One region of the Brevibacillus sp. B_LB10_24 genome, then DNA from elsewhere that is predicted to be linked to it. Evidence: predicted binding sites of a transcription regulator. Region 1 holds the regulator's gene; the other holds the start of a gene.
What was found. Region 1 encodes LexA, which represses DNA repair genes until DNA is damaged. Its sites were predicted from a motif close to CGAACATATGTTCG; they were not measured.
Positions count from the first base shown of each region.

Region 2: ACI7RC_RS01075 (DNA polymerase IV) is a predicted target of LexA. The motif match lies at 5,382-5,395, and genes of this name have one in related genera.

Region 1 is NZ_JBJQOQ010000001.1:466,717-477,038, forward strand. Features, by position in the region: gene ACI7RC_RS02345 (hypothetical protein) at 21-362, shown strand; gene arsR (arsenical resistance operon transcriptional regulator ArsR) at 374-688, shown strand; gene ACI7RC_RS02355 (ArsI/CadI family heavy metal resistance metalloenzyme) at 753-1,193, shown strand; gene arsB (ACR3 family arsenite efflux transporter) at 1,212-2,255, shown strand; partial or broken gene arsC (arsenate reductase (thioredoxin)) at 2,277-2,675, shown strand; gene ACI7RC_RS02370 (DUF456 domain-containing protein) at 2,867-3,352, shown strand; gene lexA (transcriptional repressor LexA) at 3,468-4,091, opposite strand; gene yneA (cell division suppressor protein YneA) at 4,245-4,553, shown strand; gene ACI7RC_RS02385 (DUF896 domain-containing protein) at 4,611-4,799, shown strand; gene ACI7RC_RS02390 (HelD family protein) at 4,935-7,154, shown strand; gene ACI7RC_RS02395 (hypothetical protein) at 7,173-7,451, opposite strand; gene ahlS (AhlS family quorum-quenching N-acyl homoserine lactonase) at 7,738-8,571, shown strand; gene ACI7RC_RS02405 (zinc-binding dehydrogenase) at 8,597-9,682, shown strand; gene ACI7RC_RS02410 (aldehyde dehydrogenase family protein) at 9,727-10,322, shown strand, end outside.
Region 2 is NZ_JBJQOQ010000001.1:210,125-220,446, forward strand. Features, by position in the region: gene ACI7RC_RS01045 (aminopeptidase) at 1-227, shown strand, start outside; gene ACI7RC_RS01050 (LysR family transcriptional regulator) at 271-1,140, opposite strand; gene pdxR (MocR-like pyridoxine biosynthesis transcription factor PdxR) at 1,267-2,739, opposite strand; gene thiD (bifunctional hydroxymethylpyrimidine kinase/phosphomethylpyrimidine kinase) at 2,859-3,671, shown strand; gene ACI7RC_RS01065 (hypothetical protein) at 3,767-3,985, opposite strand; gene hemQ (hydrogen peroxide-dependent heme synthase) at 4,439-5,191, opposite strand; gene ACI7RC_RS01075 (DNA polymerase IV) at 5,442-6,677, shown strand; gene ACI7RC_RS01080 (YhjD family protein) at 6,674-7,063, shown strand; gene ACI7RC_RS01085 (YolD-like family protein) at 7,060-7,401, shown strand; gene trpS (tryptophan--tRNA ligase) at 7,446-8,432, opposite strand; T-box leader at 8,492-8,708, opposite strand; gene ACI7RC_RS01095 (alpha/beta-type small acid-soluble spore protein) at 8,810-9,043, shown strand; gene ACI7RC_RS01100 (hypothetical protein) at 9,255-9,530, shown strand; gene ACI7RC_RS01105 (spore coat protein CotJB) at 9,708-9,959, shown strand; gene ACI7RC_RS01110 (manganese catalase family protein) at 9,972-10,322, shown strand, end outside.

The DNA of each region.
Region 1 (10,322 bases):
CGGTTTTGGGGGGATATACTGTGGTGGCGGGGATGTTGGTGCCTGTGTTGGATAAACCATTCCATTTTCACTCCCTTCTATTCTCGCCAGCATTATATTCAGAAATAAAGCCCCGGTCAGAGCATAAACACCTAAAAGTAATTTTGGAAGTCAGGGAAGAGAAGCAGGTTAATCTACCAACTGGAATGGTTAAGAAGGCAGAGCAAACAGCTCTCAGTTTCGCAAAAGCAGAGGAGCAGGCGAAGGTAACACACCGGAATGCGCTTGTTGAGCAAAACTTGCTGGTTCTTCTTAAAGCTAATGATTGCATCTTCCTTGGAACCGTGCTTATAATAAGTTTATCAAAAAAAATTGATGAATGAGGTCATCTCCAATGAACGATATCAAACAAAAGATGGAACAATACGAGAAGAAATTCAAAGCTCTCGCCGATCGGAAACGATTAGAAATTATGTATGAGCTTTGCCAAAGAGGAAAAACGTGCGTATGTGACCTAACAGAAGTTTTTGATATGCCACAATCCAAGCTTTCGTATCATCTCAAGATTTTGCTGGACGCCAACCTGATTATGAAAGAGACAAAAGGTACATGGAGTTATTACGATTTGAATGATGACGAAGTGAATCAACTGCTATCGGAAGAGCTTTGTTGTATCTTCAGGAAAACAGGTAAAGGAAGTTGTTGCTAATTTTTTTAGAACTTATATCAATTTTTTTTGATTTATATTATCTAAATTAAGGGAGGAGTAAGAAATGAAGTATGTTCACGTTGGGATTCATGTAACGAATCTGGAGAAATCGATTGAATTCTACCAGAAAGTATTTGGAGTGGAACCTGTAAAGGTAAAGACAGATTATGCGAAGTTCTTATTGGAAAACCCGGGACTTAACTTTACATTAAATGTTCGGGACGCCGTTAGCGGAAATCAAGTTAATCACTTCGGATTCCAAGTTGAAAGTGCAGAAGAAATCGTTGCTCATAAGGAAAGGCTAGAAAAGGAAGGCTTTTTCACGCGTGACGAGATGGATACTACATGCTGTTATGCTTTACAGGATAAATTTTGGGTCACAGATCCGGACGGCAATGAATGGGAGTTTTTTTACACAAAGGCTGATCGTGACGTTCATAAAATTGAATCCACAGCTTGCTGTACAGATGCAAATACAGAAAGTAACAAAGCTTCTTGCTGTTAAACCAAAAAGGAGTATTTGATGAAACAATTATCATTTCTAGATCGTTTCTTGACCCTCTGGATCTTCCTTGCTATGGCTATAGGAATTATTATCGGAACTTTTGTTCCTGCTTTCACAAGCGGGTTGAACAGCTTACAAATTGGCACAACTTCCATCCCCCTTGCCACAGGCTTAATTCTGATGATGTACCCTCCTTTGGCAAAAGTTCGTTACGAGGAGATGGGGCGTGTATTTGACGACCGAAAGGTTCTTTTCCTGTCCCTTATACAAAACTGGGTGATTGGCCCTATCTTGATGTTTTTGCTGGCCATCATTTTCTTGCCAGATAAGCCGGAATATATGATAGGGTTGATCATGATTGGCTTGGCGCGTTGTATTGCCATGGTGATTGTTTGGAATGACCTGGCAAAAGGGGATACAGAATATGCAGCGGGCCTTGTCGCATTCAATGCTGTGTTTCAGATGCTTTTCTTTTCTGTATATGCTTATGTGTTTGTCACCATCATTCCAGAATGGCTTGGCATCCAAGGAGCAATTGTTTCGATTACAATGTCAGAAGTGGCCAAATCGGTGTTCATATACCTGGGTATTCCTTTTCTTGCAGGGATGCTGACTCGTTTATCTTTGGTAAAAGCAAAAGGCAGGCATTGGTATGAAAACGTGTTTATTCCCAAAATAAGTCCAATCACATTGATTGCTTTACTCTTTACCATCATTGTCATGTTCTCCATGAAAGGGGAAAGCATCGTCAGCGTACCTATAGACGTCGTTCGCATTGCGATTCCTCTGCTGATTTACTTCATCGTGATGTTCTTTATTTCTTTCTACATGGGGAAGAAAATTGGCGCTAACTATCCGGTTACTACGACTTTAGCGTTTACAGCAGGCAGTAATAACTTTGAGTTGGCAGTCGCTGTAGCAGTCGGTGTGTTTGGGATTCACTCGGGTGCCGCTTTTGCAGCTGTCATCGGTCCTCTTGTTGAAGTGCCAGTAATGATTGCATTGGTACAGGTAGCATTATGGTTCAAACGGAAGTATTTTGCCAACACATACCCGAATTGAGGCAGAAAAGGTGAGTACATCATGGAAAACAAAAAAACGATCTACTTCTTATGCACAGGGAATTCTTGTCGAAGTCAAATGGCAGAAGCATGGGGAAAGAAATACTTAGGTGACACGTGGAATGTACTATCTGCCGGGATTGAAGCTCATGGTGTCAATCCGAATGCCATCAGAGCGATGCAAGAAGCAGGAATAGACATTTCCGATCAAACTTCAGATGTTATTGATCCGGCCATTTTAAACAAAGCGGATCTGGTCGTGACACTTTGCAACCATGCAGATTCCATTTGCCCAACCACACCAACTCATGTAAAACGTGTCCATTGGGGATTTGACGATCCTGCGGGAAAAGAATGGTCGGAATTTCAACGAGTCCGCGATGAAATTGGAACCCGTATTAAGAAATTTGCAGAAACGGGAGTATACATTTCGGCAGAAAAGAGCTGGCTGGCTGTCGCCGGAAGCAGCAAAAATGCAGCCTTGCCAAATGGCAGCAGCAGGCTGCATTTTTGCGTTTTGCCGCCGTTTGCCGCATAAATCGGGGTAATTTGTAACTTTTATGCCAGCCTGTACGTAAAAATGGGGAGAGTATTAGGAAAGGAGGCAGCGGGATGGAGATATTGTTATGGATCATTGTAGTTGCCTTGTTTGTGATCAGTATCGCCGGTGTATTCATGCCAGTTTTGCCGGATACCCTGCTTCTCTGGGGAGGTTTTCTGCTGTACCAGTTTGCCATCGCCGGGCCGGGGGCGGGTTTGCCAGCTTCGTTCTGGTGGGGAATGGCGGTGCTGAGCGTTTTGATTTTTGGCGCTGACATATTGATGAGCATGTACTTCGTGAAAAAGTACGGCGGTTCCAAGTGGTCTTCATTAGGGGCGATTGCTGGTGTCATTCTCGGGATTTTCCTTTTCCCGCCGTTTGGCATCGTCATATTCCCGTTCTTGATCGTCTTTGCCATCGAGATGATTTTCCAGAATCAGCCGGCAGAGAGGGCGTTGATGGCAGGGCTGGGGTCGCTGGTCGCCTTTTTCAGCAGTGCCGTGATGAAGGTGGCTGTCCAGATCATCATGATCATCTGGTTTTTTGTCGCGATCTGACCGGTCGAAAGCAAGCAGGGGCAAAAAGTGCAAGCCATACAAAACAGGGCTGTACCTTGAGGCGGATTTGTCCGCTTTGGTACAGCCCTTGTCTTTTTGACAGAACGTTTTTGCATTAATGAATCATGCGATAGACACCAATCACCTTGCCGAGAATCGACACGCTGTCGAGGATGATCGGGGAGAGTGCCGCATTTTCCGGTTGGAGGCGGAAGTGGGTTCTCTCTTTAAAGAAGCGCTTCACGGTCGCTTCGTCGTCTTCCGTCATGGCGACGACGATGTCGCCGTTGTCGGCTACGCTCTGTTGGCGGACGATGACGTAGTCGCCGTCCAGAATGCCCGCTTCAATCATGCTGTCTCCGGATACGCGCAGCATGAAGACTTTGTCGGACGAAACGATATGTTCTGGCAGGGGGAAGTAGTCTTCCACATCTTCGATTGCCGTAATGGGTTGGCCCGCTGTTACTTTACCGACGACCGGAACCCGCACGACAGGCTGTTCGAACTCTTCCTGGAAGCGGCTGCCTTCCTGCAGCAGCTCGATCGCCCGGGGCTTGGTCGGATCGCGGCGGATCAGCCCCTTCTTTTCCAGTCGTTCCAAGTGGCCGTGAACCGTGGAACTGGAAGCCAGCCCGACGGCTTCACCGATCTCGCGCACAGATGGAGGGTAGCCCTTGTCCTTTACTTCTTTGCGGATAAAGTCGATAATTGCCTGCTGACGTTGGGATAGCTTGGACACAAGTGACACCTCAATTCCCTGATCTTTTTCTACATTATACCATGGGATCTTGCGTTCGACAAACATAAGTTCGATTTTTTTGTTGACATGAACACATGTTCGCATTATGATAAAGACAAATACAGAACAAATGTTTGTGGGGTGTTGTTTACGATGAACACTGTACATAAAAGCAAGGGTCGATTGGGAATTAGGCGCGGACAAGCCTTATTGATGATGTTTACCTTCTGTTTTATCCTTTACATATTAAGCGGTCTTGTCTTTGCTTCTGAGCCGCAGGCGGCCATTCGGATGGAAGTGACCGTACAGCAGGGCGACAGCCTCTGGAAGCTGGCAGCCGAGTACCGCGACCCGGATAAAGCGGACATCCGGGATTACGTCCAATTGCTTAAAGAAGTCAACCATCTGGAGGATCCGACGATCTATCCCGGGCAGACGCTGATCATTCCCCTACAAAAGTAAACGAATGGGCATTCGTGTGTTATAATAGACAGACGATGCTGAGATGGAGGGAAAGATGTGGTTACTGACGCGGAGATCAAAAGGATTAACGAGTTGGCGAAAAAGTCGAAGGAATCAGGACTAAGCGACGAGGAAAAACAGGAACAACAGCGGCTTCGGCAGAAGTACATCGCTGCAGTACGCTCATCATTGAAGGCCAATTTGGACTCCATCCGCTTTGTGGATGAGAACGATATAAAGCATTGACTTACGGCAGACCCCCTCATTCCGGTACATGCACTCGGGATGAGGGGATTTGCCGTCCATAAAGATGTATTTGCCGCTGCCCCGCTCAATTTGATACCATAAAAAGGAAACTTTGCCGTGTAAGGAGGAGGTACCGTGACAGTCCGCCATCCGGCCTTTCAGGACGAACAAATGCACTTGGACGAGACGATCGCTGTCATCGATAAAGAAATAGACGATCTGCGCGAGGGGCTGAGGGAAGCAACGGACGATTACGTCAAGCAGGTCGTGCTTGCCGCTCAGTCTAAAGAGCTCCGCTATTTGGAACAGGCACGGCTAAAGCCGTATTTCGGCCGCATCGATTTCACCCGGGATGAAACGTTTGAACGAGATCAGGTGTATATCGGAAAGCGGGGGATCGTCAAGAGCGATTCCTTTCAATCCGTCGTGGTCGATTGGCGCGCTCCGATCGCCAGCTTGTATTACAGCGGCGAGAGCAAACAGGCTTCCTACCGCACCCCGCAAGGAATCGTCAGGGGGGAAGTAACGCTAAAGCGCAACTTCGCGATTGAAGACGGGAAGATCAAGGGAATTTACGACGGAGCGCTAAAAGAAACGATCAACCGGGAAGCAGGGGCGCCGGACGAGTTCCTCGACGAGGGGTATATCGACGAATTTCTCGCTTCCCATCTCAATCAGACAAATGACAACCGTTTGAAGGACATTGTCGCCACCATACAATCGGAGCAGAACAGCATCATACGCGCGGAAAAAAACCAGCCTGTCGTGGTCCAGGGGGTAGCCGGCAGCGGCAAGACGACGATCGCCCTGCACCGCCTGTCGTATTTGATTTACAACTACCATCACGTCATGTCATCGAAGAAGTTTATGGTATTTGCTCCCAACCGGCTTTTCTTGCATTACATATCCGATGTCCTCCCGGAATTGGGGGTAGAAGACGTCCAGCAGACCACTTTTTTTGACTGGGCGGTAAAACTGCTGAAGAAGGACTTTCCCAAGGGGTGGCGGATCTATGATCCGTCGCGGTCCCAGTTGGTGTTTTTTGAGCCGGGGGTCTCGCCGGAACAGGCGGAAGCGGCCCGGCAGCGGATGGGGTTCAAGGGTTCGCTCGCCTGTCGTCAAACCATGGAAACCTATGTAAAGAAGCTTGTCGAGGAAGAGATCCGGTTTAAATCGCTCCGCTTCGCGTACAAAAAGACGATGCAGGTCTTCGAGATTCCGGGAAGCGAAATCCGCCGTTTGTTCGTGGAAGAGTACAGACAACAGCCGCTTAAAGAGCGGGTCGACACCCTCTACAAGCACCTCAAACAACAGATGAACAAGCAGTTTTTCGCCTATATGCGAGAACATAAGATCGATTTGGACAAAAGGGCGCTCACCAGGTTTGAATCCCAGTTAGAGCAGATCGTTCAAGGTTATTTCGAACAGTGGCCGAGCTTTGCGTTCTTTCCTGCCTACATCAAATTAATGTCCGATCCGGTCAGCCTTCGCCAGTCAGTTCCCGTATCGGTCAGTGAAGAGACGGTGAAGTCCGTCACGCAGACTTCTGCGGAGATTTTTGCCAAGGAGCGGCTGGAAGCGGAGGACTTGGCTCCCCTGCTGTACCTCAAACACCTGTTCGAGGGGCTGGACAAGCTGGGACGGTTTGACCACGCGGTTGTTGACGAAGCACAGGACCTAAGTGCGCTGGAAATTGCACTAATTACGTTGATGACCAAGCAAAGCTCGGTCACGGTCGTCGGCGATATGGCCCAGGGCATCCATTCGTACCGCGGCATGCAAAGCTGGACGGAGCTGACCGACGGGCTGTTTGCCGGACAACCACAGGAATACTACACCCTGGAACAGAGCTACCGCTCCACCGTAGAGATTATGCACTGGGCCAACCACGTCCTGGAGCGCGGCCAGATCAGCGGCATCACCTTCGCCAAGCCCGTTCTGCGCCACGGAGAGAAGCCTGTGTTCTTGCGTCCCCATACGCAGTCCGAGGTGTTCGGCGATGTGGTTCAGCAGGTTGGTCAATACCAAAGCGAGGGGTACTCCTCGATTGCGATCGTCACGAAAACCGTTTCAGAAGGAAAAAAAGCCTTGAAAGCTTTGCAGCCTCATCTTGAGGGAGTACAGCTTTTAAGCTACAAAGATGCAGAATACCCCGGGGGAGTGACGATTCTTCCCGCTTATCTGACCAAAGGGCTGCAATTTGACGTCGTCATTTTGCTCGATGCAGATGAAGCTCACTACGGGCTAAATGAACAGGATGCCAAGCTAATGTACGTCGTGATGACACGCCCGGTGCACCGGTTGCTTCTCTATGCCGTCCAGAGCCCGACGCCGCTGCTGGCCGGCCTGGTGTAACCTCATACTCCTTTTCCTTTATGAACCTAAAGGCTCCCGGGGCATTTTCTTCAACTTGCGAAGCAGTGTGGAGTGGTCGATCTTCAGCGAGGCAGCCGCCTGACGGACACTGGGATGCCGCTGCAGTTCTTCGTAGATCAGTTGTTGCTCCGTCAGCCTGAGCCGTTCTTTCAGCCCGGCGCTCCGCCGGGTTTCTTCATGTCCTGCCGCAGGAACAGGTGTCAGGACGTCGGGAAGGGACACCTTCGGGATGACCAGCTTGATCGGGCGGGGGCAGGACATGGAACCTTTGCTCATAATCACCTCTCCTTTCCTCATAGAGTAGTGGTGTAGGACACACCAGCCGGTACGGCAGCGCATCGCGACTCTTGCGGTACGAGTCTCCTTGTTGGTGCGATTATACACAATATTTCGAATTCTATCGCTGTATCCGGGTTTTTTCGCTTTGGTTTTTTTGGCTCGCAGCTTGCTATTTACGTTGTGAAACACGTCAGGGGGGATCTTCTAAAAAAAGGATCTGCATGTCGAATCAGACAGATGGGTCTGTGTCGGCAAAATATGAATTCAGGGAGGTAGTGCGGCGATGGCAACACCGAAACTGTACGTGCTGGATACCGGCAGGATGAAAATGGATAAAGGGTTTATGGTGGCGATGCACAAACCGGCTTCAGTGCTCGACCCCAACACCCCGGCCGAGTTTGTCGAGTTTCCCGTCTACGCTGTCTTGATCGATCACCCGGAAGGAAAAATTCTCTTTGACACCGGCTGCAATCCGGAGGGGATGGGCGAGCAGGGCCGCTGGCCGCAAGGTGTGCAGCAATTGTTCCCCTACTACGCTTCGGAAGAATGCTATCTGATCAACCGTTTGGAACAGCTGCGGGTACGCCCGGAGGATATCAGGTACGTGGTCGCCTCGCACTTGCACCTCGACCATGCAGGATGTCTGGAAATGTTTACGAATGCGACCATCATCGTTCATGAGACAGAACTGGCCAACACGATGAAAACGTACGCGATCAACAAGGACATGGGCGCCTACGTCTGGGCTGACATCGACGCCTGGGTAAAAAACGGCCTAAACTGGCATCCGATCAAGCCGGGAGAAGACGAGGTGCCGCTGGCAGACGGCGTGAAGATCCTCAACTTTGGCGCCGGCCACGCCTGGGGCCTCTTGGGGCTGCATGTTCAATTGCCTGGAGCGGGCGGCATCATCCTTGCCTCTGATGCGGTCTATTCGGCGCAAAACTACGGTCCGCCGGTGAAAATACCCGGCATCATCTACGACTCAATCGGCTTTGTGAATACCGTGGAGCGGATTAAAGCGTATGCCGCCAGGACCAATTCACAGGTTTGGTTTGGCCACGACGGCGAACAGTTCCAACAGTTTATCAAGTCGACGGAAGGATACTACGAATAAGAACGAGCAGCGGGGAGGGAAAGAAATGAGAGGAAAAGTAGCGATCATGACGGAGCCGGGGAGACTTGAGTTTGCCGAGTACGAATTGCCGGAGGCCGGTCCTGGCAGCGTGCTGGTCAAAGTGGTTCGCACCAATGTCTGCGGTTCGGAGCTTCACATCTGGCAGGGGCACCATCCCACCAAGAAGTCCGGAGTAATGGGCCACGAGATGGTGGGACGAATCGAGAGGCTGGGAGCAGGGGTGGAAACCGACTACGCCGGCAATCCGGTGAAGGTGGGCGACCGCATCGCCGCTGCGTACTTTTTGACCTGCCGAAGATGCCGGCCCTGTCAGCAGGGTCAGTTCCACCTTTGCGAGAACGCGTACAAGTACTGGACCAAGGATGCTGAGGAAGCGCCTCATTTTCACGGTTCGTTTGCCACCCATTACTACATTCACCCTGACCAGTATTTTTACAAGGTGCCGGAAAATGTGCCGGATGCCGCGGCCGCCAGCGCCAACTGCGCGCTCTCCCAGGTGTATTACGGACTAGAGAAGGCGTACGTTCACTACGGGGACGCCGTGGTAGTCCAGGGGGCAGGAGGTCTTGGGCTGAACGCCTGCGCGCTGGCAAAAGAGTTTGGCGCGACCGTCATCGTCATCGATGCTGTACAAAGCCGTTTGGAAAAAGCGCGGGCGTTTGGCGCCGATTATCTGATCAATCTGCAGGAATGCGATACGCTGGAGAAGCGGGTGAACGCCGTCAACGAAATCACGGGAGGCAAAGGCGCAGATGTCGCGATGGAACTGACCGGGGTGCCGGCAGCGTTCCTCGAGGGCATCCACCTGCTTAGAATGGGCGGGAGGTACGTCAGCATCGGCAATATCTCACCGGGACAATTGGCCCCCTTTGACCCTGGACTGATGACTCGCAAGTCGATTCAGATCATTCCGGTCATCCGGTATGACCCCTGGTACTTGAACAAGTCACTGGCGTTCCTCTCCAAAACGATCGGGAAATACCCGTTCGCAGAGATGCTTGACGCCGATTTCCACTTGGAAGAAATCGGCGTTGCCCTGGACAAATCAGCCAGCCGGGAGATTACGAGAGCGTCCATCATCGTCAATTAGAGGGCCAGAGAACATGGCAATGAAGCAGTCGGAGGGAGAGATTGATGACAGTGAAACGCATGCAGATGTACATCGGCGGAGAGTGGACAGAAAGCATTTCGCAGGAGACGTTTTTCTCGATTGACCCGGCATCGACCCAACCGCTTGCCGAGGTTCCGCGAGGGGGAAGCGAGGATATTGACCGGGCCGTCAAGGCGGCGAGGAACGCGTTTGAATCACGGGACTGGCAGGAGATGCTGCCTGCGGAACGGGGGCGGATGCTGTACAGGATGGCACAGCTCATCCGCGAGCAGCAGGCCGAGCTTGCCCGCCTGGAATCGCTCGACACGGGAAAACCGCTGGCCCAGGCCCAAACAGATGTGGAAGTGGCGGCCCGCTACTGCGAGTACTACGCGGGGGTAGCCGACAAAATCCTCGGGGAGACGATTCCCGTTCGTTCCGACGTCCTGGATTATACCGTCCGGGAGCCGCTTGGCGTCACTGCTCATATCGTCCCCTGGAACTACCCGATCCAAATCGCCGCGCGCAGCCTCGCTCCGGCTCTGGCAGCGGGGAATACGATGGTCATCAAACCGGCGGAGGACACCCCGATCACCGCGTTGAAGCTGGCGCAGATCGCGGAAGCGGCTGGCGTACCAGC
Region 2 (10,322 bases), 260 kb from region 1:
GCAACATCGCGGAATTCGCCATCGGCACCAACCCCAATGCCCGCCTGATCGGCAATATGGCCGAGGATAAAAAAGCGGAGGGAACGGTTCACATCGCGATCGGGGACAGCCATGTGATCGGCGGAACCGTAGAGAGCTCGATCCATTTGGACGGACTGCTGCTCGCTCCCACCGTCTGGATCGACGACGAATGTGTGGTCGACAACGGGAAGCTGCTGATCAAATAAAGGCAAAGGGCCGGGTTCCTCGCTGTGAGGATCCCGGCCTTCTTCAGGCGTGATCGCATAAAAGCTCGTCCATGTAAGGGAGCTGGCCTTTTTTGTAAACCAAGGAATAAGATATTTTTTTTGCTGGAATGTCCAGTTGTAAGGGAATGCACTTTAAATTATCCGTCTGAAGCTCTTTGTCCAGAAGGAGCGGAGGCAATAGGGTAATGCCGTAATTGTGCTTGAGCAGGTTGCGGATGATCCCGAGTTGGTTGGACAGCAGCTTCTTTTTGAAATGATAGCGGGATAACAGCGACTCTTCCAAGCTGGTAGCGTAAGGCTTATAGCAGATCAGATTTTCCGATTCCATACAGGTAAAGTCCTCGATGCACGCGTAGCGGGACAAGGGATTTTCCGCCGACAGAATCAATTGAAAGTCTTCTGTGCCAAGCAGATGGCTTTCAAAATGGGCCTCTGCCTGACAATCCGTCGTAAAGGCGATATCGATCGTGTTATCGCGAAGCAGATGAATCACATTGGCTTTTTCGGTAAAGGACAGGCTAATGTCCTGATGAAAACTGTACAATGCCTTGATCTTGTCGATGATAAACGGATGGGTAAACGGAACGGAGCTGCCGATTCTGATCAGGTTGCTTCGGCTGCGGGAGATCAGCTCTTTTTTGGCGGCTTCGATTGACGCGACGACGCTTTGGGCATACGGCAAAAAGATTTGTCCCGCTTCTGTAAGCCTCACGCTTCTCTTTCCCGATTTTCCTCTGGTAAACAGCTCTTGTCCCAATTCCGTCTCTAGATAATGGATCCGATTTGTTACCGTAGGCTGGGGCACGTACAGGTGTTTTGCCGCCTCGGTAAAATTCTGGTACTCGCAAACAGCCAGAAAGGTTTCCAGATACAGAAGGTTTATCGTCGTCAACTCCTCTCCAAAGCAAAATATTAACCGAACATTCTAACTATTTATATCACTATTATATCACAGATGAAAATTCGCAAGAAGAAGACTGCGAAAACTTGTATTCGCAGTCCCCTCTATTTTTACGTTCTAAAACAGCGGCGTCATCCCTTTACGCTCCTCGGACGAGCTGAGGTAGGAGTCAATCAGCGCACACAGCTCGCCAATTCCCCGCTTAAGATGGTCTTCGTCTACAAATGAAAAACTGATCCGCAGATGGTTCCACTCCATCTCTCCAGGATAGCAGGAAGAACCGGGCAGGTAAGTGACGTTCCGTTTTTCCGCTTCACCCAACAGCTCGTTCGTATTGGCCCAATCAGGCAGGGAAATCCACAGGTTGAACCCGCCCTTCGGCACAATCCAGGAGGTGCCTGCCGGAGCCTGCTGCCCCAGCAGCTTCAGTGTCAGGTCGCGCCGCTTTTTCAAGGTGCTCCGCAGCTCTTCCAACTGGCGTCCGATGCGGTTGGATTCCAAAATCGGCAGGATCACCTTTTGATTCAACAGGGGGTTGCCCAGATCAGCATTGGTTTTTGCGACGATCAAACGGTTCAGGATGTTGACCGAGGCGATGAGAAACCCGATGCGGCAGCCCGGCGACAAGATTTTACTCAGCCCCTTCAAATAGATCACGCTGCCGTTTGTATCCATCGATTTGATGTGGGGCGGCGGGGTTTCATCATAGTAAATCTCGCTCCATGGGTCGTCTTCCAAAATCAGGAAACCCAGTTCGTTGGCCAGTTCGAGCAACTGTTTGCGCCGGCGATTGCTCATCACCTTGCCGGTCGGATTTTGAAACGTCGGCATGGTATATACCAGCTTGGGCGTGTAGGTGTCCAACAAGGCGGTCAGCTTGTCGATGCGCATGCCTTCCTCGTCCATTGGCACCGAGACGACCACCGCCCCCCGGCTGCGAAATACGTCAATCGCCGCGGCATAGGTGGGCTCCTCTGTCACGACGACGTCACCCGGCCCGATAAAACTGCGGGCGACCAGGTCGATGCCCTGCTGCGAGCCGTTGGTGACGAGAATTTCCTGCGGCGTGGTGAACAGACTTTCCTGGGTCAAGTACTTGGCCAGCGCCTGACGCAGTTCCAGATCTCCCTGAATCTCGCCGTATTGCGCCAGGATTTCCGGCTGATGCCGAGCCAAATGCTGGATGCTTTCGGCGAGCAGCTTTGTCGGCAGCAGCGCCGGGTCGACCGATGAGGAGGCAAAATTAAATTCGGCCGGCATCTGATTATAGTACAAGTACTGTGAGCGGTGGAGATAATCGGGGATCTGCAAAGGCATGGCATCTTGCTTTTGCCCTTCCAGGCCGTCCGTTCTCTGTTCGTACACAAACGTGCCTTTGCCCTGTATGCGGGTCACCAGCTTTTCCTTCTCCAACATGTCCAGGGCGTGGATGACCGTAACCGGGCTTACGTGCAGCAGCCCGGCAAGCTTGCGGACCGAGGGCAGGCGCGATCCTTTTTGGAAGTATCCCGACAGGATGCGGTCGGCCAGCGCCTGGTGGATTTGCTGGGCGAGCGGGATGTGGGAGCTGCGATTGAGTTCAATTTTCAATAGTATCAACTCCAAAAGTGTTACAAACTGATATTGACTGTTACACATAAGTATACAGTAAAATCACTATGACGGCAGCAGGAGCTGCAATACTATCTCCAAATCAGGGGGAATGAACGATGAGCATCAAAAGAGCACTGACAATCGCGGGGTCAGATATTAAAGGAGGCGCGGGACTGGAAGCCGACTTGAAAACGTTCCAGGAACGCGACGTGTTCGGCATGACGGCCATCACCACGATCGTCGTCTCCAGAGCTGACCTTTCGCACAATGTCTACACCCAGCCGCTTAGCCTGATCGAGGAACAGATCGAGGGCATCGTCGAAGTGATGGGCGTAGACGCGATGAAGACGGGGATGCTGTACGCAGAAGAGATCATCGAACTGGTCGCCGGCAAGATCAAGCAGCATGCGCTGCCCAACGTGGTGATCGACCCGGTGATGGTCTGCAAAGGCAGCGATACCTTGATCGCCGGCGGCATGGTGAGCGCCATGCGGGAGCTGTTGATTCCGACCGCCACGGTAGTGACGCCCAACCTGCAGGAAGCGGCTACGCTTACCAACAAAGAGCGGATCGCTACGTTGGACGACATGAAGGAAGCGGCCCGCCAGATTTATTCGTTTGGTCCCAAGTATGTCCTGGTAAAAGGCGGCAAGCTGGACAACAGCGACGTGGCGGTAGATGTGCTTTACGACGGCAAAGACTTCGAACTGTTGGAGACGGAGCGGATCGATACGCCCAACACCCACGGCGCCGGCTGCACGTACTCTGCGGCGATTACGGCTGAGCTGGCCAAAGGCAACTCCGTGCCCGATGCGGTCAAAACGGCCAAAGCGTTCATCACCGAGGCGATTCGCCACTCATTCTCGCTCGGCATCGGCTTTGGCCCGACCAACCATGCCGCTTACCGCAAGTACGGACAAGCGAAATAAGATACCTTCACTTACATGGAAAAGGGAGTGTGCCCCGGCGGCCGCTCCTTTTTTCTTTTCCAGCTGAGCCGAACGAGTCATCCGGGTCCGTGTCACTATCGTTTTTTCTCTTTTACAATCCGGAAAATGGAGTGGAACAGGGTGCCGAATCCCAAAATCATCGAGAGCGCAAACAGCCCCCAGACCGTCCAGACAAGTTCTTCACTGGGACCGTTTCCGATGGGACCAACTCGCGGGGCGAAGAAACGATGCAGTTTCCAGAATGAATAGATGATAAACAGGATGGCTATGACTGCATTTACGTAGTATCTCATCACAAAATCTCCCGTTTTTTTTTACGAATTATAACAAAACCGCGACGATTGTTGAACACATTTTCAATCGCTATTGATCTCGTCTGCACCCGATATTGATTGCCGATCAGTTGGCGATAACTCTCGACGAATTTCTGCTTGTCCGACAACCGGATGTCATTGCTGCCCAGCAGAATGAATACATGCTCCGGCGCCTGGCTGGCGAGTTTCTTGACGTTCGGAATGCTTAGCCGGACTCATTCGCGCAATGATGCATCGTCAGTCTAAGACTAAAACTTTATTTTCACTGAACACTTGTAAGGAGAAAAGCAACGAAGAGAAAGAGAAAAATGGAGCGAACCCATTTTTCTCTTTCTCCCTCCACTATGTTCGCAAACTAAAAGGGACGCACCGAAATTGTTTTGCATACAAAAAGAGCATCCACGTAAGATGCTCTTTTTTCCCGTCTCATCTTTAAATCGCCAGCAGCTTCTGCAGCTTCTCCTCCGTCAGCCGGTTGCCGACCAGGAAGGTGCCAAACTCGCCAAAGCGAGCGCTGACTTCATCAAAGCGCATTTCGTAAATGATGTATTTAAAGTCGAGCGGATCGTTGCCGAACAGGGTGACGCCCCATTCCCAATCGTCGAATCCAACCGATCCGGTGATGATCTGCCTCAGCTTGCCCGCGTACTTGCGGCCGATCAGACCGTGGGAGTACATCATCTCGCGGCGCTGCTCCATGGACAGCATGTACCAGTTGTCGTTGCCTTCGCGCTTCTTGTTCATCGGATAGAAGCAGATGTGCTCCGACTTTGGCAGCTCCGGATAGAGGCGGGCGCGAATCTGCGGATTGGCTTTCGGGTCTTCGCCAGGATTGTTGACGTAGTTGCTCAGCTCCACGACGGACACGTAGGAGTAGTCCGGGGTGGTATAGTCGGCGAAGCGCGTCTTGTTAAACGCCGTCTCGATCTCGTTCAGCTCCTGCAGGGTAGGGCGCAGGAACATAAAGAGCAGGTCCGCCTTGTGGCCGAGAATGGAGTACATCACCGTGCTGCCCTCGCCGGCCTGTTCGTTGGCTGCCCAGGTGTGGGAAAGAGAGAGGAGTTCGTCCACCGCTGCTTTGCGCTCCTCTTCCGTGATCGACTTCCATGCCGCCCAATCTATTTTACGAAAATCGTGCAGCGCGTACCAACCTTCCAGTGTAAGTGCCGCTTCGTTTTGGCTCATGTGATCCCAACTCCTTTTTTCCAGGTTAGAAGCTTTTTATGTAGGCCATGTCGACTAGTATAGCACAATAGCAGAGCCGTTCACAGTTTTTGACATGCCCCTCCATCATTGTATCTCAAAACATCGCCTTCTCCTTGTCCGTTTTTGTCAAAATGTTGACGGGCCAAAGGGTGAAATTGGCAGTATAAAAAGAACATACGTTTGGTATAATGGAACTAAGAACACACGTTCCCATTCAGGAGGAATCAGCATGGACGGCAAGCGAATCATTTTTCTCGCAGACATGCAAAGTTTTTATGCCAGTGTAGAAAAGGCAGCCAATCCTGCGCTGCGCGATAAGCCAATCGTCGTCGCCGGAGATCCGGAGCGGCGGAGCGGAGTGGTGCTGGCCGCCTGCCCGCTGGCCAAAGCGTACGGCGTGACGACGGCAGAGGTGCTCTGGAAGGCGCAGCAGAAGTGCCGGGACCTCGTCGTCGTTCGCCCGCGGATGGAGACCTACCTGCGGATGTCGGTACAGATAACGCGCATCTTCGAAGCGTTTACCGATCTGGTGGAGCCGTATTCGATCGACGAACAGTTCCTCGATGTGACCGGCAGCCTGTCGCTGTTCGGCGACCCGTGGACGCTGGCGGAGCAGATTCGCCGGAGGGTGTGGCTGGAGACGGGCATCGTCTGCCGCGTCGGGATCGGGGAAAATAAAGTACTGGCCAAAATGGCCTGCGACAACTTTGCCAAAAAACAGGAGCAGGGGATTTTCTGGCTGAAGCAAGAAGAACTGCCTGAGACGCTGTGGCCGCTGCCGATCGAGAAGCTGTTCGGGGTCGGCTCGCGGATGAAGCGGCATTTTCACCGCATTGGCATCTATCGCATCGGCCAGCTGGCTGCCGCTTCGCCGGAGCTGGTCAGCCGCCGCTGGGGCGTCAACGGCGAAGTGCTGTGGCGGACGGCTCGCGGCCTGGACGACTCGCCGGTATCGCCGCGGACACACGATCTGCAAAAGGGGATCGGCCATCACATGACGCTGCCCCGGGACTACCATACCTCTGCCGACATCAAGGTCGTGCTGCTGGAGCTGTGTGAAGAGGTCTGCCGCCGCTCGCGCAGCAAGCAGCTGATGGGGATGGTGGCATCTGTCGGCTGCCGGGGCGCGGATTTTGAGCGGTCGACCGGTTTTTGGCGGCAGATGAAGCTGCCCGAGCCGACCAATGACGCGATGACGCTCTACCGCGCGGTCTGCCGCCTGTTCGAACGGCATTGGCAGCATACGCCGGTGCGAAGCGTAGGCGTCCATCTCGGGCAGCTCACCCCGGATGACAATTGCCAGCTCAGCTTGTTTGAAGATAAAACCCGGCAGCGCTCCCTCGGACGCACGATGGACAGCATTCGCGCCAAGTACGGCAATGACGCGATTTTGCGGGCTGTCTCGCTGCTTCCGGCCGGGCAGGCGCGGGAGCGGGCGGCCAAAATCGGGGGCCATTATAAATGACGGGGGGCGGCGGCCCTGTTCGGGATGGCACAGACGAAGGCGGCTGGCAGGAACTGCTGCGGGAATGTGTTTTGTTTGGGCTGGTGTTTAAAGCGGCAGTGATCGACCTGGATGCGATGCAGACGGCGCCGCTCAAGCTGTCCTACCGGGAAATCGTCGAGGAGCTGTCCCGGTGGGCGGAAAGGCGGCATTACCGGATGAAACGGCAGCTCCGCCAAATCGGCTGCATCTTGCTGACCAGCCGAAAACAGGGAAGCTGCTACTGCGTGCAGGTGCGTCTGCGCGGCTATCTGCGGGAAGTCGTCTATTCCATTGAGCTGCTTCAGGCCGAGTGCCGGGAGCGGGTCGGGCTTTGGCTGAAAGAACACGGGAGGAATGACACATGAGAGATAAGCCCACTTCCAAAAAGGAGAATTTGTTTGCCGCCAGCCGATTCGTGCTGCCGGAGCACCGCGAACTGTATTTGCGGATCAAGGCAGAAGAAGCGCGGTACATCCCGCCGACGCTGGATGACGAACAGCGGGCAGAGCTGAGCGAGCAGGTATGGCAGGCGTTTCGGGACAAGTGCAGCGTCACCGTGACGTTTTTCGACGGGCGGATGATGCAGCGGCACGCAGGGATCATCGCCCACCTCGACCAGGCTGCTGGCCGTCTCAAGTTTCACTCGCTGGACCGGGTGGACTGGCTGCCGTTTGAAGCGCTGTATGCGGTCGAGCGAAGCTAGGGACATAAGGAAAAGGTGTCGGATACCGACACCTTTTGCTGTATTTATCTCCGCGACAGCCCCATCGCTGCCTCCACTTCCCGCAGCGTTCGCGAGGCGGTTTCGCGTGCTTTTAAGGCCCCGGCGTCCAGCACCTGGTCCAGATAGTCGCTGCCTACCAGTTCGCGGTAACGGGCCTGGATCGGTTCGATCAGACTGACGACGAGCTCCGCCAGGTCGGACTTGAACTGGCCGTACCCCTTGCCTTCGTAGGCCGCTTGGATCTCCTCGACGCTTTGCCCGGAGCACAGGGAGTAGATCGACATCAGGTTGGAGATGCCGGGTTTGTTTTCCTTGTCGAAAGCGATCCGGTTGTCGGAATCCGTCTGGGCCCGCTTCACCTTTTTCACAATCTCCTTGGGATCGTCCAAGAGGCTGATAAACCCGTTTTGATTGGGATCCGACTTGCTCATTTTCTTGGTCGGCTCCTGCAGGGACATGATTCTCGCGCCCACTTTCGGCGTGCGGATTTCCGGCAGCACGAAGACTTCGTGGTAGCGGTTGTTGAAACGCTGTGCCAGGTCGCGGGTAATCTCGATATGCTGCTTCTGGTCTTCGCCTACCGGGACGTAGTCTGTTTTGTACAGCAGGATGTCGGCGGCCATCAACGGCGGGTACGTGAGCAGCCCCGCGGGAATGGATTCGCCCCGCCCCTGCGATTTGTCCTTGAACTGGGTCATTCTCTCCAACTCGCCGACGTAGGCCAAAGTCTGCATGATCCAGGCAAGCTGGGCGTGCTCCGGCACCTCCGACTGGATGAACAGGACCACCTTCTCGGGATCGAGGCCGACCGCCAGGTAAAGCGCAGCCAGATTGCGGCTGTTCTCCCGCAGCTTGACGGGGTCCTGCGGCACTGTGATGGCGTGCTGATTGACGATGCAGTAGTAGCACTGATGCTCATCCTGATACTCCACGAAGTGTTTGATGGCCCCCAGGTAATTGCCAAGCGTAATCATGCCGCTGGGTTGAACGCCGGAAAAAATCGTTGCCATGATACATCCTCCTTGCAAAATTTCTGGAAAAAATTAGAAAAGGCCCATCCGTCACCTGTCAAAGGGACGAATGGACCGCGGTACCACCCTTGTTATTTCACAAAAATGAAATCACTCATGCCCTGATATCGCCAGGGAAAAACGCCAAAGCCTACTGCGCGAGGGTTCGGTTTGGGTGTTCAAAAGTCCATTCCATATTGCCTCACTGCCTGTTTTCACCACCCACAGGCTCTCTGAAAGCAGACAATATGTACTACTCTTTATCATTACACGTAAGCAGTATACAATTATTTGTTCCTTAATGTACCACGCCCGAAAGGGAATGTCAAAAGCAGGTTTCATAAAGCGCGGACACAGACAAATACTAAGTTCCGGAGGTGGCGTACTTGAGTCATAACCGACTGGTTGTACCGCAAGCCGAAGAGGCAATGGATCGTCTGAAGATGGAAACAGCGAAAGAACTGGGCCTGGACGATGACATTGAGGAGCGTGGTTGGGGTGACATGACCACGCGGGAAGTGGGTACAATTGGAGGGCATATGGTCAAGAAGATGATCGCCTACGCCCAAGAGCACATGGCCAAAGACGAAAGCCAAAAACTTGAGTCGTAGCAAAGCCTCCGGCGCCATCCTAATCAGGTGGCGCTTTCGAGCGAATAAAGCTGCGTGCGAACGCGATTGAGCATCTCTGCGCGCAGAAAGTAAGGTAAATCAAACGTTTTTCACGGAATTGTTCATTTTTGCGTTTTGCAAGGGATGAAATTTCGCTGTAATGTATGTTATTATCCGTACGAAAATATTTTGAGTAACAAAGGGGATATGTATGCTAGCTCAGGAGATGGGCGTGATTTTGACAAAACACGCCGGGTTAATGACAGCAAAGCGATGGGTGGAGTTTATCGAACAGTTGGAGCGCAAGGGATTGTACGTCGTGATTGAATCCGATACCAATGGTCGAGTCATGAGCCCGTTTGGCGGATTGATGCCGATGCCCTGCAAGACTGATTCGTTCAACCTGTTGAACGCAGAAGAGTTGGAAGCGAGAGGGTTGTCTGTCGGCCATCATGTCCTCGCAAAGTGCAGCCTAAAACCAAGTTGACATTAGCATGCTACAGTCCTTTCCCTGGCAGGGGAGAGGGCTTTTTTTCTGCCTAGAGGCGGCATTTTTGTTCCAAATTCTGCCTGTCCCAAGAAAAAATGGGCGGCTGCAGCAAGGACGGACAAATGCCTATCTGCATAGGGTATAAGCGTAAGCATGAAAAAAGGGAGGAGACATATGGGACAGAACAATGTACTGCTCAGATTGCAGGAGGTACAATTTGCTCTCATCGAGCTGCAGTTTTACCTGGATATGAATCCGGATGATCAACGTGCCGTGCAACAGTACAATTGTTTATCCGATGAGCTGCACCATCTGAAGCACGAGTACGAAGCGGTGTGCGGCCCGTTGATGCAGTTCGGATTTTCTAACTCTCCCAACCGCTGGGTGTGGACCAGCACCCCTTGGCCGTGGGAAATTGAGTATTAAGGAGAGACACCGATGTGGATTTATGAAAAGAAGCTGGAAATCCCCGTACGGGTCGGCAAGTGCGACTTGCAGATGGCAAAGTTTTTAATTACGCAATACGGCGGGCCTGACGGTGAATTGTCAGCCGCCCTTCGCTACTTGAACCAGCGCTACACGATGCCAAACGAACGGGCGAAAGCGCTGTTAACAGATATAGGAACGGAAGAATTGGGCCATTTGGAAGTAATTGCCACTCTAGTACACAAATTGGTCAAAGGAGCAACACCCCAACAGATGCGTGATGCGGGGTTGGGAAGCCATTATGCGGACCACGACAGGGCCCTGTTTTACACCGATGCAAGCGGCGTGCCCTGGACGGCGGCG